Regions from separate parts of the Sphingomonas sp. SUN019 genome, predicted to be linked through region 3. Evidence: predicted binding sites of a transcription regulator. Region 3 holds the regulator's gene; each other region holds the start of a gene.

Evidence for each region. Region 3 encodes LexA, which represses DNA repair genes until DNA is damaged. Its sites were predicted from a motif close to GTTCCNCNCTTGTTCT; they were not measured.
Region 1: the regulator LexA is predicted to act here: its motif matches at 2,395-2,410, upstream of M0208_RS06260 (ImuA family protein).
Region 2: the regulator LexA is predicted to act here: its motif matches at 3,363-3,378, upstream of M0208_RS02465 (PA0069 family radical SAM protein).

The regions. Positions count from the first base shown of each region.
Region 1 covers NZ_CP096971.1:1,284,432-1,290,691, forward strand. Annotated here, with positions in the region: gene M0208_RS06250 (error-prone DNA polymerase) at 1-129, opposite strand, end outside; gene M0208_RS06255 (DNA polymerase Y family protein) at 161-1,711, opposite strand; gene M0208_RS06260 (ImuA family protein) at 1,632-2,363, opposite strand; gene M0208_RS06265 (hypothetical protein) at 3,057-3,542, shown strand; gene M0208_RS06270 (GntR family transcriptional regulator) at 3,838-4,518, shown strand; gene M0208_RS06275 (LuxR C-terminal-related transcriptional regulator) at 4,596-5,066, shown strand; gene M0208_RS06280 (hypothetical protein) at 5,109-5,432, shown strand; gene M0208_RS06285 (hypothetical protein) at 5,464-5,886, shown strand; gene M0208_RS06290 (MarR family transcriptional regulator) at 6,230-6,260, shown strand, end outside.
Region 2 covers NZ_CP096971.1:494,736-500,995, reverse strand. Annotated here, with positions in the region: gene dnaE (DNA polymerase III subunit alpha) at 1-2,089, shown strand, start outside; gene M0208_RS02465 (PA0069 family radical SAM protein) at 2,252-3,343, opposite strand; gene M0208_RS02460 (PilZ domain-containing protein) at 3,444-3,776, shown strand; gene moaB (molybdenum cofactor biosynthesis protein B) at 3,773-4,300, opposite strand; gene M0208_RS02450 (lytic transglycosylase domain-containing protein) at 4,451-6,226, opposite strand; gene M0208_RS02445 (uracil-DNA glycosylase family protein) at 6,226-6,260, opposite strand, start outside.
Region 3 covers NZ_CP096971.1:3,570,402-3,576,661, reverse strand. Annotated here, with positions in the region: gene trpC (indole-3-glycerol phosphate synthase TrpC) at 1-344, shown strand, start outside; gene moaC (cyclic pyranopterin monophosphate synthase MoaC) at 341-811, shown strand; gene M0208_RS17245 (aminopeptidase P family protein) at 815-2,152, opposite strand; gene M0208_RS17240 (molybdopterin molybdotransferase MoeA) at 2,378-3,559, shown strand; gene lexA (transcriptional repressor LexA) at 3,615-4,271, shown strand; partial or broken gene M0208_RS17230 (ComEC/Rec2 family competence protein) at 4,282-6,260, opposite strand, start outside.

The sequences.
Region 1 (6,260 bases), 2.3 Mb from region 3:
GAGACCGAGCACCGCGGCCGCGGCGAACAGTTCCTCGGGCGACGAGGCGCCGCGCAGGAAACTGAAATGGGTTGTGACCTGCAGTTCGACGTACCGAGATGCGCCGTCGTCATCGCGTTCCGCACACATCACATCGCTACACCCATCCGCAGTTGTCTCGTCACGCGAACGCACCGTGGACGAACCAGCGCATCGCGCCGGTCGCCGCATTTTCACCGTCGCCGAGCCGGAACAACCAGTAGCGGCCTCCGCTGATGGTCTCGACCTGGAAATAGTCGCGAACGGTATAGGGGCGGTCGATCTCGATCCCGGCGTCGCGCCACCATTCGCCGTACAGCCGCTCCGGGCCATCGGCCTGCGCGACGCGGAACCGTTTCCCGCGCCACACGAACATCGCAGGAGGATGGTCGGGCAGCATCGCAGTCACGTCGATCGCCTCGGGTGGGTTCAGCATCCGGCTCGGGCGTGGCAGATCGTCGTGCCATGTCGCGCCCCCGGGGACGCACAGTGCGGGCGCGCGCGCGATCGAGCGTTCGGGCATCGCGCTTGCCTGCGGGATCGTGCGGTACAGGCGGCCCTGACCGAACCGGTTGGCGAGTGCATCGACCAGCCCGGCGAGGTCGGGGCCGCGCTTGGCCACGCTTTCTAGACCTTCGCCCTGCAGGGCGCCCAGCGTCTCGACAAGCGGCGCGACGAGGGTCATCGCTTCGATGCCGAGGCCCGGATCAATCGTCTCGATCTTCGCGGCAAGCAGTTTGGCGAGGTGGGCGGCGTCGCGTGATGGCGCGGCGGTGCCGATCCGGATCGCCTGATTGTGCCCATCGACACGGTGGAAATAGCAGTCGAGACGCCGCGCGCCCTTGCTGATGCAAACGAGCTGCTCGGCGATGTCACTGGCCAGATCGGCGATCACCTGACCAAATGCTTCGGCGGTCACGAGCGGCTCCATGAACCCCCGTCGGCAGCACGGGAGGTACTCGGGAAAGATCGCCTCGATCGGCTCGGGGACGAACCCGAGCGCTTGGTCGAGGCGACGGTGAAGCGTCCGTCCGAACCGCTTGGCGAGCGGCGCGCGCGGGGTGCCGATCAGTTGCTCGATCCGTTCGAAGCCCAGCTTGCGCAGCCCATCGACCAAGCCGACGTCGACGCGAAGCGCCGCGATCGGCAGCAAGGCGATCGCCTTGCGGTGGTCGCCCGGCTCGATCGTAATCGGCCGCCCGGCCGGCACATGCCGCGCGACCGCGTGGGCGCAACCGGCCGTGTCCGCGACGGCAATCTGCACCGCAAGTCCGAACCCCGCGATCCGGCGATGCAGATCCTTGATCAGCGCGCGTTCGGTGTCGAACAGCGAGGCGCAGCCGGTTACGTCGAGCCAGAACCCGTCGGGCGGATCGGGCGCGACAATGGGTGCGTACCGCTGCCCGGCCCACAGCGCGAGTCGGCGCAGGCCGTCGAGATCAGCGGCGGGGTCGGCGTCGATCACGTCCAGTTCGCGGGTGAACGATCGCGCCTTGGTGATGGTCATGCCGGGCGCGATGCCGAGCGCCCGCGCCGCCGCGTCGGTGGTGGCGACGACGCGTCGGCCATGCTCGGCCAGCGCGGTCACCAGCGGCGCGGACGGCGCGCGCGCGTCAGGCGGCGGCTTGGCGGTCTTCCGCCGCAACCGGTCGGTCGACCAGTGCGGTAGATAGACCGATACGACCCTGCGCATCGCATCCCTCCACGATCCATTGCCGCGGCTCGCCGCCCCGCACGCGTTCGAGAGCGACCTGCCAGCGCGGCCGGCCGAGGCTCGGGATGCCGAGCGCTTCGCTCGGCGCGGCGGTGATGCGCCAGCGGGTGACCGCCGCCGTGCCTTCGGCCGCGACCTCGATCTTCGACGCGCGGCGGAAGACGAAGGCGGTGACACCCGATCCTTCCGCCGCCAGCTGGAGCCGTTTGGAGGCGGTGGTCGGATATTTGGTGACCTCGCCAACGACGCCGGCGATGCCGGCGTGCCGCAGGCATTCCTCCATCGCGAGCAGGACGCCCGAGTCGCTGCCCGCCTCGACGTGAATCACGCGGTCCGGATGAAGTCCGGCGAGATGCAGCGCCGGCGCGAACAGGTCGCGCCAGCGCAGGCACCAGAAGACGGGCCCCTCGGTGCGTGCGAGGATTCCAGCGAGAAAGATCGTCGCACTCGCATCGTCGGCCAGTTCGGGACTCCCTGCCACCTCGTGCAGAGCGCCCGTCGCAAGACCGCCGCCGGGGAGCCGCTGGTCGAGCATCTCGACTCCGAACGGAATGGCCGCACGATGCGTCTGCGGCCCCTCGACCACGGCGATGCGAGCGCGCAGTTCAGCGAGGATAGTGACATGGTGCATGGCATCGGACAGACTCAGGAACGGTTGATTCGTTCCTTTTTTGTTCCGAACGGCACATCGATGTCAATCCGATCATCGCGGCCCGTCGGACACCGAGAAGTCACCGCAAGGCGGAAACGGCGCGATTTCGGCGCAGCAATTATTTTTCGTCGGCAACGCCCGATTTTCGATCGACCTTTTTCGTTCTGTCTGTTGTCCTGCCGTCCTCGCCAATCGCAGCCTTGCCGATCTGGGTTTGGGTCGGCGGGATCATCCTGACCCGGCCGTCGCGTCATCCGGACCGGCGACCACCGTAGCTACCTTCAGTGCCCCGGCCAACCGCTTGCCGGGCCGTTTGCGATCACGGAGTGACGCGATGCCTCAGCCGTCCGCGAACAGCGGCATGCCAACTTTCAAGCGTTGAAGAAGACCAAAGGTGCGTGCGCGAGCGCAACGCCGCGCATATCACCTTCGCTATTTCCGCTATATTCGTCGCGAATATTAGAAATATCCACTAGCCGGAGTCGCCTTTGACGCCGCGAAATCGCCCAAACGGTGTTGAGATGTTGAACTTACTCGCACATTTCGGTGGCACGCGAAACGCCCGGCCATGTCGCGGTCAATTTGGCACCAATCATCGCTCCAACATTTGGTGACTTCCCTACTCTCTTCAGTGCGTCTTGTACGCTCGAAAGAATAGGATGGAGGTTGACCGTGCCACTCAATCCGCTCCCCGATCACGACCTCGACACGCTTCGTCAGGTCGTGACGATGCTCATCACCCGGTCCGGTAAGCGTCAACGCGACCTCGTACCGCGAGCGGGCCTCAGCAAGGATCAGATCTCGCGAGCATTGCGTGGCTCGCGCGGCATGACGTCCAGCGAGGCGCTGGCGTTGCTCGATGCGGCGGGCCTGCCTGCGCGCGGCGCACTAACGCTCGCACTTTACGGTCGGCAGGACCTGGCGAGCGAATGGGCATTGTCCGGCCTTGCAGCTTTCCTGGAAACATTCGTCAACGCGCTACCGGACGCACTCGATCAGGCGCTTGGCGGCAACAGCGACAGGATCGATCCTCGGTGGGGTCCGCAGGCCGCTCGATTCGTCGCACAGCGCGTGGCTCATCACATCACCGATCTGATCGAACGTGAGGAAAAGCTTGGCGACTTCGACCCGACAGGCCGTCGGCATGAACACGCCTAAATTTGGACGCAGCATCAGCGACAAAAGACGTCCTCGCGTATCCCGACTGCCGCCCTTTTCGACGTGGGCGGCTACACCTGAGATTACGCGGGTAAGTGATCAGTCCACCGCAAGTAGAAGCTGATTTAGCAAAAGTTCAGGGCTGCCAACCCATCGCAGCATCTCGCCCGTAGACGACCTTACGAGGTGGTCGAGGCGACCGTCCGTTCAGGAAAAGGATCAATTCGAAACCAATTGTGCTTGCGTGCCGCGGGGTTCTCGCGCCCATTAAGCTGCGCCGACAAACCTACCTGGGTTGGCGCGCGGCCGCCGCGCCGAGATCGGCGACAGTTCGGCATCAAAGGGCGATGCAATGACGCAGGGAGGCGGCACGAGCGAGGCGGTTTACGTGCGGCTGAAGGCCGCGCTCGTCGACGGAGCAATCGAGTCACATGCAAGGTTGGATATTGCGAAAATCGCTCACGAGTTCGAGGTGTCGCCGACACCCGTCCGAGAAGCGGCGATGCGATTGCTCGGCGAAGGACTGCTAGAATCTCACCCGCGCGGCGGCATGCGCCCGCTGCTGATCTCGGAAGTTCACCTGCGGGCCCTCCTCGAAGTACACGCCCGTCTCCTGCTGCTCGCGATCGATTGGGCACCACCGGAAACGATCGCCAACATCCAGGCACCCCAAGTCTGGGACGAGGATGGCGACTACGACGAATTGTTTGATGCCATCGCGCGAGCACCCGGGAATACCGAATTTGCTGCGATATTAAGTCGCCTCGGCGAGCGACTGGCAGCGTTCCGTCTCGTCGAACAGGAAATTTTTCCTGATGTCGCCGTTGAGATTGAGACGATGCGCGCCGCGATGACTTCCGGCTCTGCCGCGAGCTTGCGACGTTGCCTCAGAGCCTACCACCGCCGGCGCATGGCCCACGCCGCACAACTCGCCTGGCTAGCGGCACGCAAGCACATCGTGGCCTCAGACGAATGAGATCGGGCAGGTGGCGGTGCGCGCCTTGAACGCCCTTGTGTCTGTCATTGTGCGGTAATTCGCGCCAGATACCAGTCATGGACGATAGTCAGCTTCCACTCCTTGCCGAGCGCCATCGCAAAGTCCTCAGGCTCTACCGCGAGCGGTTCCGGCTAAAGGAGATCGCGCGCGAGTTGTCGCTGAGCGAGAATTCCGTGAACACCTACCTGACCGAGGCAGTTCAGATCCTTGGTGCGCCCGGGCGTCGCGCTGCCGCGGACGCTTTAGCCAGATTTGAAGACCCCTCTCGAAATTCGAGGTATCGACCTTCGGTACCTGAAATTCCTCCCGAACTGATCGTACCACCGGAACCGCAGAGACGGGATGACGCCGCCAAAAGCGACGGCTTTCTGCCGCTGCGCCCGATCGACGGGGCACCGAACAGCCTCCCGGCTCACGCCCGGCTGCTGTGGATTGTCGCGCTCTTGGTGACGCTGGTCGTCGGCGTCGCCATCGCGGTCGCGATCTACACGGTCTATGTGAAACCGATGGAGCGTCTGCTTCGGTGATCCCTCCGAATGGGCTGGAAAATCGTACCGAAGGGATCGTCGATGAAGACTAGCTTGAAGATCGCCCATCTGGCGGCACCGCGCCATCCGCTACGATCAATGGAGGATCAGATCGACCGCGCCATCGCCGACAATGCCAGCGTAACACTGGCGATGTTGGACGCGCGGGGACGCGCCGGACTTGCCGCAGCACAGGGGCACGGGCTGTTGAAGCGCAACTTGGACCTCGGCGTCCAGCTCGGACAGTTGCGCGGCGACACGGTGACGCTGCACGCGGACTGCCTTGAATTCTTGAAGACAAATGTCGACGCGGAAAGGATGTATGGCGATCAATGGGACTGTCCCAAGATGCCCGCTGGCGCGTGACTGCCACGAAGATGGGCCATCGATCCGGATGATGCCGACGCATGTAGTGGTCTTCTACTCGCTGCTTGCCACTGCGGTATCCACAGCATTCCTGATCGGGGGCCGACCCGAAAAGCAGGTCGCGGGGATGCTCCTTGCCGCGACCTGCTTCTCCAAACTCGTCGCATGGCAGCCGCTCGCGCACTTCGCGAACTTTGAGCCTGCGTTGTTTGCGACCGACGTCCTGCTGCTTGTCGGCTTGGGCCGGGTCGCGCTGCGTTCGGACAGGTACTGGCCGATATGGTTGACCGCATTGCATGCTTACTCGGTGATCGCCCATGTAGCACGCGCGCTCAACACGGATACGAATGTCACGGTCTATCTCGCGAACAGCGCGATGACCGCCGACCCTGGCCTTGTGCTGCTGACGGTCGGGTCATGGCGCCACTGGCGACGGCGGTCGCAAATGAGCTGAACCCGCCGACAATATTCTCCAAGTGGACCACCGTCAACTACCGATGCGGTATTGCAGCATCCACCCTCTTCACGACATTGCACGCCAGCGCTTCGCGGCACTCGATGCAAGCGCACTCTCTTCAGTGGAGGATGGACCGGTGGGCACACCCGCCAGCTGAAGCCAACATCGGAAACAGCGTAAGTCGCTCGTCTTGGCGATGTCTCGCCACGCCCGTGGGTCGGTAGATCGACCCGCCGATGCGCCAGTTCGGATTGCCGCCGAGTAAGGGCCATGCTTGCACCACCGCCGTAGCGACCGCGACAGCATCGGTGTCCTCGCTCGGTCAGCCGCGCGCGGTACGATGCGCGCCCTGTTCTCGCGCGCGAGACCGC
Region 2 (6,260 bases), 3.1 Mb from region 3:
CCACCCGACCGATCCATGGACGCTGGATCGCGCGCTGAACGGCGTCGGCGAACTGGCGAAGGAATACGCCAATGACAATGGGGTACGGCGGCTTCTTGACCTCGCGATGAAACTGGAGGGGTTGCCGCGGCATTCCTCCACCCATGCCGCGGGCGTCGTGATCGGCGATCGTCCGCTGGCGCAACTCGTCCCGCTTTATCGCGATCCGCGCTCCGACATGCCTGTCACGCAATTCGACATGAAATATGTCGAGGGCGCCGGGTTGGTGAAGTTCGACTTCCTCGGTCTGAAGACGTTGTCAGTGCTGAAAAAGGCGGTGCAACTGCTGGCGAAGCGGGGGGTTTCGATCGATCTCGATGCGCTCGCATGGGACGATCCCGCGGTGTACGCTTTGCTCCAGCGTGGCGACACGGTCGGCGTATTTCAGCTTGAATCGGAAGGGATGCGGCGCACGCTGTCGGCGGTGAAGCCGTCCAATTTCGGTGACATCATCGCGCTGGTATCGCTCTACCGGCCAGGGCCGATGGACAATATTCCGATGTTCGGCCGTCGCAAGAATGGCGCGGAAGATATTGAATACCCTCATGCTCTGCTCGAACCGATCCTGAACGAGACCTACGGCATCTTCGTCTATCAGGAACAGGTGATGCAGGCCGCGCAGATCCTGGCGGGCTTCTCGCTCGGCGGCGCCGACCTGCTCCGCCGCGCGATGGGCAAGAAGGTGAAGGCCGAAATGGACGCGCAGCGCGCCGGCTTCGTCGAGGGCTGCGCGACGACCAACAACATCCCGAAGGCCAAGGCCAACGAACTCTTCGATCTGATCGACAAGTTCGCGGGTTACGGCTTCAACAAGAGCCACGCCGCGGCCTATGCCCTGCTCGCCTATCAAACCGCATGGCTGAAGGCGCATCATCCGGCCGAATTCTTCGCAGCCTCGATGTGCTACGACCTGCATCTGACGGATAAGCTGGCGATTTTCTGCGACGATATGCGGCGGCTCGGCGTCAAATGCCTGCCGCCCGACATCAACCGCAGCCAGGCCGAATTCGACGTCGAACCGCATGAGGACGGCCTCGCGGTGCGCTACGCGCTGGCCGCGCTGAAATCGGTCGGGGAGGGGGCAATGGAGAAACTCGTGCTCGAACGCGAAGCGTCGGGCGCGTTCGCCAGCCTCGACGACCTCGCGCACCGCGTCGATCCGCGGCTGATCAACAAGCGCCAGCTCGAAACGCTCGCCGCCGCGGGCGCGTTCGACGCGCTCAGCGCCAATCGCGCGGCGGTGTTCGCAGTCGCCGAAACAATGCTCGCGGTCGCTGCGCGGGCGCATGACGCGAAGACCAGCGGACAGGGCGGCCTGTTCGGCGAAGCGACCGGCGCGGGTGATTCGATCAAGCTGTCGACCTCCACACGCTGGACCGTCGCCGAGCGGATGGAGCAGGAAAAGGAGGCGTACGGCTTCTATTTCTCCGCGCACCCCGTCGACCGCCACGCGCATCTCGCCAAAGCGCACGGCGCGCGGCAGTTCGGCGCGCTCGCCGCGCTCGCCATCCCCGACGACGGGACGCGCGCAGGCGCGACGATGGCGGTGCTGGTCGAAGACGCGCGCTGGCGCACCTCCGCGCGCGGGAAACGCTATATGATGGCCACGCTCAGCGACCAGAGCGGCCAGTTCGTCGCGACCTGCTTCGACGACGCCGTCGCCAACGATCTGGAGGAAGCCGCGAAGGCCGGCGGCTGCGGCCTCGCCACGGTCGAACTCGACCGCCGCCCCGGTGAGGAACAGCCCCGCGTGACCGTAAAGCGCATCCAGCCCTTCGAGGGATTGGCGTCGAACGCGCGCTTCACGGTGGAGATCGCGGTGTCCGAGGGCTTCGACGTCACGTCGCTGGCCTATGTGCTCGCCGACCATCGCGGCGCGCGCGGCGAGGTGCGGCTGCTGACGCCGCTGCCTGACGGTGGGATAGCGACGCTGCTGATAGGCCGCGATTTCCTGCTCGACGCCGAACTGGTGACGCATATCGAGCATCTGCCGGGGGTGACCGCGGTCGCGATGAAGGCATCGGAGGCAAGGCTGGCACTCGTGGGCTGAGGCTACATCGTTATTCAGACAGTGTCGCTCCTCCCCGGAACGGGGAGGTGGCAGCCCGAAAGGCTGACGGAGGGGCAGCGACAAAGGCCAGCATTGCTTGGCTGCCCCTCCACCATCGCCTTCGGCGACGGTCCCCCTCCCCGTGCCGGGGAGGATTGGCTCTCAAAACAACTCCCCCTGATCCCCCCGCGGCGGGCGGAAAAGGTCGGTCCGCAACCGCATTTTCTCCCGGTTACGGTCGATCCCGCTCCGCTTCCGCGCGATCAGGAACCGCGCCCGCAGCAACTCCCCCCACGGCCCTTGCCCGCGCATCCGCGTGAAGAACCCCGGATCATTGTCGCGCTCGCCCCCGCGCAGCGACTGGATCGTCGCCATGACCTTCCCCGCGCGATCGGGAAAATGTTCGTCGAGCCATGCACGGAACAACGGCGCGACTTCCCACGGCAGGCGCACCGGGATGAACGACACCCCCAGCGCGCCCGCCTCGGCCGCGCGCGCGACGATCGCCTCCACCTCATGATCAGTGATCGCCGGGATCACCGGGGCCATGTTCACATAAATCGGGATGCCCGCGTCGCTCAGCCGCCGCACCGCAGTCAGCCGCCGTTCGGGATGCGGCGCGCGCGGCTCGATCGTCATCGCGATGCGCGAGTCGAGCGACGTGACCGAGATCGCCACCGCCACCAGCCCCTTCGCCGCCATGGGGCCGAGCAGATCGATGTCGCGCACCACGCGATCGGATTTGGTGGTGATGACGAGCGGATGATCGCATTCCGCCAGCACCTCGATCACCCCGCGCGTCACGCGCCACTCACGCTCGATCGGCTGATACGGATCGGTATTCGTCCCCATCGCGATCGGCCCGCACGTGTAGGACGGCTTCGACAATTCGGCGCGGAGCAACGCCGCCGCATCGGGTTTGGCGAACAGCTTGGTCTCGAAATCCAGCCCCGGCGACAGATCGTGGAACGCGTGGGTCGGCCGCGCGAAGCAATAGATGCAGCCATGCTCACAGCCGCGATACGGATTGATCGAGCGATCGAACGGCAGGTCGGGGGATACGTTGCGGCTGATGATCGTCTTCGGCCGCTCGACCGTCACGCTGGTCCGCAGCGGCGGCGGCGCGCCGTCGATTTCGTCGCGCGCATCGAGCCAGTCACCGTCCGCCTCGGTCTGCGGCAGATTGAAACGCGCGCTCTCACGATTGATCGTTGCGCCGCGACTCGGGCGGGGACTCGGGCGGGCGTTGGCCATGCACCACTATATTCCAGTCGGAACATAAAAGGAACAACGACGCGCCGGCGTTAACCCTTTGGTGTACGAATCGCGCTATAACGCCTTTAGAAGAGGGCCAATGGCGACACGATCGAGCCAGTTCAACTGCGTCGAGCCCGCACGGATCGAGCGACGGGAGACTCGTCGCCTGAGCGTTCACGTGAGTCGCGCCACCACGCGCCGCCACGGCGAGGTCGCGAACGAAGCCACGTTGCACGACCTGTCGATCTACGGTTGCCGCATGACGCTCGACAGTCAGCAAAGCGCCGGTGAGCGGCTATGGATTCGTTTCGACGGCGGCCTGCCGGTCGCGGCGACAGTCGTGTGGTGCAACGGGGGTCTCGCCGGCTGCCGCTTCGACGAACCGATCGAGCGCAGCGTGCTGCGCAAGCTGACGATCGGCGTCTGCTAACGCTCCAGCAGCCGCGGCATCAGTTCGACGAAATTGCACGGCCGGTGGCGGCTATCGAGCTGATCGCGGAATATCCCGTCCCACGCATCCTTCACCGCGCCGGTCGATCCGGGCAACGCGAAGATATACGTGCCCCGCGCGACACAAGCGCAGGCGCGCGACTGGACCGTCGACGTGCCGATCGTTTGGAATGACAGCCAGCGGAACAGTTCGCCGAACCCGGGGATCATCTTGTCGGCGACCCGCTCAATGGACTCGGGCGTCACATCGCGCCCGGTAACGCCCGTCCCGCCGGTGGTGATGATGCAATCGACCGCCGGATCGTCGATCCAGCGATGGAGTTGTGCGACTATATCGTCGGCATCGTCCTTCAGGATCAGCCGCTCGGCCAGCTCATGCCCCGCGTCGGTCAGCCGTGCGATCAGCGTGTCGCCGGATCGGTCCTCGGCGAGACCGCGCGTATCGGAGACGGTCAGCACCGCGATGCGGACGGGCTTGAAGGGCAGGGTGTCGTCGATCGGCATGGCGATCGCCTACCATCTATCTCCACCCCGGCGAAAGCCGGGGTCCAGTTTCAACGAATCTTGTGATCGAGATTCGGACCCAGCCAACTGAATACCGTGCAACTGGACCCCGGCGTTCGCCGGGGAGGTGTTCCGCCTCCAGGTTTCGACTTATCGCGCCAGCGTGACCCCGCCGGTCTCGCCCGCGATGCTCGCGGTCGCGGTCCGCGGGGCTTGCGCGTTCAGCCGCACCGCACTCGCCCCCGGCAGCCCCGGAAAGCGCGGCCACATCCCCTGCGCCAGCGCGGTGCGGCTGGCCGAGGCGGGCTTGCCGCCTTGCGATTCGTACATCCAGTAATTGCGCAGCACCGTCGTCACATACCCACGCGTCTCCCAATACGGGATGCTCTCGATATACAGTAACGGATCGCCGTTATCGCGGACCTGCGCGTTCCAGTCCTGCACCGGCTTCGGCCCGGCGTTATACGCTGCGATCACCTTCGGCAGCAGGCCTTGCGTTAACCCCATGTCGCGCAGCCGCTCGATATGCCGCTGCCCGATGTCGATGTTGGTCGACGGCTTGGTCAGCGCGATCTTGTCGACACTGATGCCGCGCTCGCGCATGTAATCGGTCGCCGCGGCGGGCATGATCTGCATCAGGCCGTAGGCGCCCGCGGGGCTCACCACTTTGTTGCGGAACCCGCTCTCCTGCAGCGTGTGCGCATAGACCAACGCCTTGTCGATCCGCCACCCGCTGTCGGGCGTCCAGTTCGGCATCGGATAGCGCGCCTCGGCGGTCGCGGTTACGCCCTGTGGGCAATTGTGCGCCAGCCATACGACGCTAGCTGGCAGGTCCATCTGCTCGGTCACGCGGACCAGGCTGGCGAATTCGCCCGGGTTGCCGATCCGCGCCTGCTGGCGGATGACCTGATCGGCCTCGTCGCTCTCACCGATCTCGACCAGCGCGGCGGCGACGCGGACGTTGGGGCGTTTTTCCAGCGTCGCCCAGTCGGCAGTCACCTGCTGCGGCGATTCCTTGGCGGATTTCATGCCCAGCGCCTGCCGCGAAAGCTGTCCGTAGAACGCCTCGCGGTACTGCGCCGCGTTCTTCAACCGCGCCTCGACCCGGTCGGGACGGCCGCACGCCATGTCGGCGCGTCCGGCCCAGTACAGCCCGGCGGCGCGCATATCGGTATCGGTCGCGCGCGCCGCGACGCCTTCAAAGCCCGCACCCGCCGCCGCGCAGTCATTCTGCCGCCACGCCGACAAGGCCGACGTCCAGCGCCCGGTGATCGCCCACTCGCCGCCGCCGTTCGCAGCTTGGTCGCCAACCCGGCGCGCATCGCCGTCCATCCCTTGCAGGAAATAGATCCACGCGACCTTCGCCTGCCATTCCGTCTGGGCTTCCAATGAAAGACCGCCGGTGCCGGTCAGCAAGGCCTCAGCCTCGCGGCCCATATCGGCCTTGACGTAGGGCGTCATCCGGTTGGCCAGATCGGCCGCGATCATGTCGCTTTTCACGCTCTTCGCACGCACGCGGATCGGAGCCCCGTCCTGCCAGATCAGCCGCTGCGCCACTGGCAACGGCGGCAATTCCTCCGCCCCGCGCGCCTTGGCCAGCCGCGCCAGCGCCTCGGCCTGCGGCAGTTCGGGGGCCTCGGTCAGCAATTTGACCAGCGGCTCCAGCTCGACCCGCGGGCTGCCCTTGGCGGTGTAGAGTTCGGCGCGTGCGAACGAATGCAGCGGCCCCGGCGCCATCGCGTCCAGGCCGATCTGCGCATCGCTCCAGCGGCTCTCGCGGATCGCGGTGAAGACCGCGCGATACGCGCCGCGCTGTTCGGGGGTGAGCTGTGAGGGTATGCCGGCGGCGGGAGTGGGCGCGGTGTCGGCGCTCGCGATGGTCGGGGTCAATGCGGCCAGGCACACGGCCGAAAGCAAGATACGGATCACTTCATTCCCCCGATCAGCATCTGCAGATCCC
Region 3 (6,260 bases):
ACGATGTAACGCTGGCCGAGATCGAGGCAGCCGCGACCGAACGCGGCATGGACGTGCTGGTCGAGGTCCACGACGCGCGAGAACTCGACCGCGCGCTGAAACTCAAATCCCGCCTGATCGGTGTGAACAACCGCGATCTCAGGGACTTCTCGGTCGATTTTGCACGCACCTATGAACTGATCGGCAACGCGCCTGCGGACTGCACCTTCGTCGCCGAAAGCGGCCTCACCACCCGCGCCGACCTAGACGCGATGGCCGAACACAATATCCACTGCTTCCTGATCGGCGAAGCGTTGATGCGCCAGCCCGACGTCGAATCCACCACCCGCGCGCTCGTCGGATGACCCGCCTGACGCATATCGATGAAGCAGGCGCGGCCCGGATGGTCGACGTCGGCGATAAGGCCGCGACGAAGCGCGAGGCGATCGCCACCGGCCGCATTACCATGTCGCCCGAAGCCGCCCGCGCGATCGCCGATGGCGCGGTCTCCAAAGGCGATGTGCTCGCGGTTGCGCGCGTCGCCGGGATCATGGCGGCAAAACGCACCAGCGACCTCATTCCGCTCTGCCACCCGCTGCCGATCACCAGGGCGACGGTGGACCTGAGCGTTGATGACGGGGGCGTAATCGCCACGGCGACCGTCGCCACGACGGGCCAGACCGGTGTGGAAATGGAGGCGCTAACCGCGGTGTCGGTCGCGCTGCTGACCGTATACGACATGGCAAAGGCGATCGACAAGACTATGATAGTAAACGATGTTCACTTGCTGAAAAAGCGCGGCGGCAAATCCGGAGACTGGTCTGCTGCCTGATGGTCACCGATCCCCGATCAGATGAAACCGCGTCTGCCGCCCGTCGAGATACCGCACCGACCGTCCATCGAAATACGCATCCTCCTCCAGCCGGAACTGCACCTTCTGCCCGCCCCATTCCGGCACAGCGCGCGCCGCCGACAGTTCGATCGACCAGGCGGTGTCGGCGCGTAACGGATGCTCCCCCGCCGGCGATGCCTGCTGATTGTCCCAGAAACCGATCGCGCTGCCCGCGGCGTGGCCGTGATAGCCGATCGGATGCGAATAGATCGTCGGCTCCAGCCCGCCCGCCCGCGCCGCCTTGCGCGCATCGGCCAGCATCTGATTGCCCGTCCGCCCGGTCCGGAACGCAGCGGTCAGGTGGTCCTGCACCGCATTGGCCGCCGCCATCCCGGCGCGCAGCCCCGCGGGCGCATCGCGCTCGCCCGGCTTCAGGACATAGGCCAGATGCTGCGTATCGGTGTTGAGGCCCAAGTACGTGATCCCGAAATCGGTCCACAGCATATCGCCGGGCAGGATCACCGCATCGCCGGTCAGTTCCTCCTTCGATCCCTGCCTAAAGATATGCAGCGACGGCTGGAACCACGTCGCCAGCTTCAGCCCGGCGATCCGCTCGCGGAACCACCACACCACGTCGTCCGCCGTCGTCTTCCCCGGCACGACGACCTTGTCCGACAACCCCTCGGCGATGATCGCGTGCGCGTTCCGCACGATTGCCGGATAGCGCGCCATCTCCGCCGGAATGCGCGTTTCGAGCCAGCCGATCGCCAGCGCTCCCGCCGGTGCAATCCGCGCGGCGTATTCGGGCGGCAGCGCCCCGCGCAGTTCCTCATATTCGCCGTGCGTCAGCCCATCGGCCAGCGCGGTCTGCGCGGAGATATTTAGCGCGATCTTCTTCGGCTTGCGCTCCGCCACTAGCGCGGCGAAGCGTTTCCACTGATCGGGTTCCGCCTCAGGCTTCCACGCAGCTTTGAACAGCGTGCCAAGACCGTAGCGGCTGACCGTCATCCGCTCGACCGGCCTGCCCCCGCCGGGATCGAAGAACATCAGGATCGTGCGACGCCGCGCGGAAAAACTCTCCGCGTCCAGCATCGTCGCCACGACCGGATCCTCGACATATTCGCGCGCCACCAGCACCCACATGTCGACGCCCGCCCCACGCATCAGCCGCGGTACGACGGTGTCGAGCCGCTCGGCCAACCATGCGTCCTGAACCTTTGCACGCTCGCGCAGCGGCAGGACGGGCGGAACAGCGATGTCGAACCGCTCGGGCTGGCTCGGCGGCGCAGCCCCGCCCAGCAACAATGCGCCCGCCAGCGCGATCGACATCGGAATCCGCATGGTCGTCCCCTTTTCCCCAAGCCTTACTAGCCGCCCGGAGCATGGTGACAAACGCCGACCGCCTGTGAATGTTGGAAATGTTCTGGCAAGGCTAAAGGCGATGCCGCGCGATCGCCCCCTTCCCGCCCGCCGCCGCCTGCCGCGATCCTTGCCGACGATCGTGAAAAACGCGCTATCGTCTCAACATTCTCAACATTCGCGCGTGGTTTGTCGCGCCGGACACTCGTGAGCCTGCTTCCCGTCGCGGAGGCGCAGGTGCGCCTGCTCGCCTCGGTCGCGCCGGTCGCGGCCGAAACCCTCCCGATCGGTGCGGCGCTCGGGCGATGGGCGGCCGAACCGGTGATCGCCGCGCGGACGCAGCCCGCCGCGGACCTGTCGGCGATGGACGGTTACGCCATCCGCTTCGCCGATCTGCCCGGACCGTGGCGAGTCATCGGGGAAAGCGCGGCGGGGCGGCCGTTCGACGGCACGATCGGAGCCGGTGAGGCCGCACGCATCTTCACCGGCGCGGCGATGCCGAAGGGCGCGGATACGGTGATGGTGCAAGAGGAAGCCGGGCGCGATGGCGATCGTCTGACGCTGGACGGCGAAGGACCGCTCGCGCTCGGCCGCAACACGCGTCGGCGCGGACTCGACTTTTCCGCAGGCGACGTGCTGATCGAAGCGGGTGCGCGACTGACCGCCGCCCGGTTGGCGGTGGCGGCGACTGGTGGCGTCGGCGCCGTCACGGTCCGCCGCCCCGTCCGCGTGGCGATCGCGGCAACCGGAGACGAACTCGTCGAACCCGGCACCCCCGCGTCCGACACCGCGCTCCCCGAATCCAACCGGCTGCTGTTGCGATCGTTGCTCGCAGATTCGCCGGTCGAGATCGTCGACCTCGGTATCCTGCCCGATCGGCTCGACGCCCTGACCGAGGCGTTTCGCGACGTTCAGGCTGACCTGCTCGTCACCACAGGCGGCGCGTCGGTCGGCGACCATGATCTGGTCCGCCCCGCGCTGGAAGCGGCGGGCGCGCAGATCGATTTCTGGCGCATCGCGCTGCGCCCGGGCAAGCCGATGATGGCCGGACGGCGCGGTCAGATGCTGGTGCTCGGGCTTCCCGGTAACCCGGTGTCGGCGTTCGTCACCGCGATCCTGTTCGTCAAACCCGTCGTCGCCGCGCTGGCGGGCGCACACAACCCGCTGCCGCGCACGACCCGCGCGATCCTCGGCGAAGACCTGCCCGCGAACGGCCCGCGCACCGATTATATGCGCGCCGCGTTGACCGATGGCCGGGTCAGCGTTTCGGGCATTCAGGACAGCTCGATGCTGCTCACGCTGGCGCGCTCCGACTGCCTGGTGATCCGCGAACCGCACGCGCCACCAGCGGCGGCTGGCGAATCGGCGGAAATCCTCATGATCGCTTGACGGCAAGCAAAGTGTTCCATATTGGTTCCGCGTCTGTTCGCCGGAGGAACCCGCGATGCTTACCAAGAAGCAGCATGAGCTGATCTGTTTCATCAACGATCGGCTCGCCGACAGTGGCGTGTCACCTTCGTTCGAGGAAATGAAGGACGCGCTGGACCTGAAGTCCAAGTCCGGCGTCCACCGTCTGATCAGCGCGCTGGAAGAACGTGGCTTCCTCCGCCGCCTGCCGAACCGCGCGCGGGCGCTCGAAGTGCTGAAGATGCCCGAGCGCGCCGAGCCGAAGCGGGCGGCCCCGCCGCCGCGCCGCGCCGCGCCCGAACCCGCCAACGACATCATCGAAATTCCGCTGCACGGCCGGATCGCCGCGGGCGTCCCGATCGAGGCGTTCGAGGGATCGACCATGCTGCCCGTTCCCGCCGCCCTGCTCGGCGCCGGCGAACATTTCGCACTGGAAGTGTCGGGCGATTCGATGGTCGAGGCGGGCATCCTCGATGGCGACTACGCGCTGATCCGACGGCAGGACGTCGCCCGTGACGGCGAGATCGTCGTGGCGCTGATCGAGGATCACGAAGCGACGCTCAAATATTTCCGTCGCGAAGGCGCGATGATCCGGCTCGATCCCGCCAACCGCGCCTACGATCCGCAGCGTTATCCCCCCTCGCACGTCCGCGTGCAGGGTAAGCTGTCGGGGCTGCTGCGCCGCTACGATTGATTGCGGCCAGCGTCCACGGATGCTGGTCGCCTGCGCGGTGGACGGTGGTGATGCGGCCGTTCGCCAGCGTGACCGCGATCCCGCCGGTCTGCGCCAGCGTCGGCCGGTCGAGCTTCAGCCAGCGCGGCGTGCAGGTGCGCGGCAGGCGGCGTTCGCTGATCACGATATCCGCCGCGCGGCACGCCGCGACCAGTTCGGCGACCGGCACCAGATAAGCGCTGCGCGTCGCCACGATCCGCCACCGCCGCCCGCCCGCCTCGCGCGTCGCGATGCACAGGTCACGGCTGCAGCGCGCCTCGCGTTGTTCCGCCAGCAACAACGGCTCGCCATCGGCCCCGCCGTTCTCGGCCAGCATCGCCTTCGTATAGTCCCCCGCCCGATCCCGCAGCATCGCCACCGCACCGCTGCCCGTCCGCAACGCGACGTGCCGCCCGTCCCCGGTCACCAGCAGATCGGGCGCAGGCGTCATCATTGCCCACACCGCCCCGGCCGCCAACGGCCCCAGCCCGAGCCGCCGCCATTTCGTCCGCCACAATGCGAGCCACAGCCCGCCAGCGACCATCAATCCGTAGGCTTCGCCGGGCATGGCAGGCAACGCCGCGACCGACCCCGGCGCCGCGGCGACGGTGTGGGCGATCCACAGCAACAGCGCCAGCGCTTGACCGGTCAGCCACCACAGTGGCGCGCCCAGCCCGACCGTATCAAGCAGCAACGCCCCCGCCTCCAGCGGCATCACCACGAACGTCGTCAGCGGGATCGCGACGATATTGGCGACCGCGCCGTAAATGCCCGCCTTGTGGAAATGAAACACCGCGATCGGCATTAGCGCGAGTTCGACCGCCAATCCGGTCATCAGCAACGACGCAAGTCCACGCACCGCCCAGCGCACCCACCCGTCATCCCGCGCCATGAACCATTCTCGCACGCGCGGATGTTCGTGCAGCGCTACGATCGCGGTCACCGCGGCGAACGACAGCTGGAAACTTGGTCCTGCCAGCGATTCCGGCCACAATAGCAGCACAATCACCGCCCCCGCCGCGACGAGCCGCAGCGTCACCGCCTCGCGCCCGATCGCCATCGCGGTAAGCACCAGCAAGGCCGCGACGCACGACCGGATCGTCGGCACCTGGCTGCCCGTCAGCAAGGTATAGCCGACCGCCACCACCGCCGCGACGCCCGCCGCGATCAACGGCACACGGCCCGTCAGCGCCAGCCACGGGCTGAGCGCCAGCAGCCGCGACGCGAGCAGCATCGTCAAACCGACCGCCGCGGTGATGTGCAACCCGCTCACCGACAGCAGATGCGCCAGCCCCGACCGCCGCATCGCCTCCGCATCGTCATCGCTGATCGCACCGGTATCGCCGGTCGCCAGCGCCGCCGCTATACCACCCGCGCTCCCCTCAAGGCGAACGTGAATATGCCGCGACAGCCGCGCGCGCAGCCCTTCCTCGCCCGCGCCGCCGCTAACGATCTCGACTGGCGCGAACCCCCGCCCGGTCGCGCCGATCCCGGCGAACCACGCCACGCGCGCAAAGTCATAAGCGCCCGGCACCGCCGCCGATGGCGGCGGCATCAGCCGCGATCGCAGCCGGACGACTGCGCCTTCGGTCAGCCCCGCCGGCGCATCGGCGGTCGCAACGTTGACCCGCAGCCGCGTCGGCGCGGGATCGGGCGTCCGGTCGATCCACCGCGTCGGCGCGAGCCGCAGCCGCACCAGATCGCGCGCCGGAAGCGCGTCGAGCTGCTCCACTCGCGCCTCGAACTGGACGATCGTCGGTCGCTCCAGGACCGGCGCGCGCACGCGTTCGGCCCGCCACCACACCAGCGACAGCCCGAGCGCGACCGCCAGCGCGCCGATCGCCACGCTGCGGCCCGCTCGGCCACTCCTGCCAAGAGCCACAGCAATCGCGGCGACGGCCAGCGCCGCCAGAACTGCCGCGGTCCACAGCGCCGGATCGGGCAGCACGAACCACGCCGCCACGCCCGCGC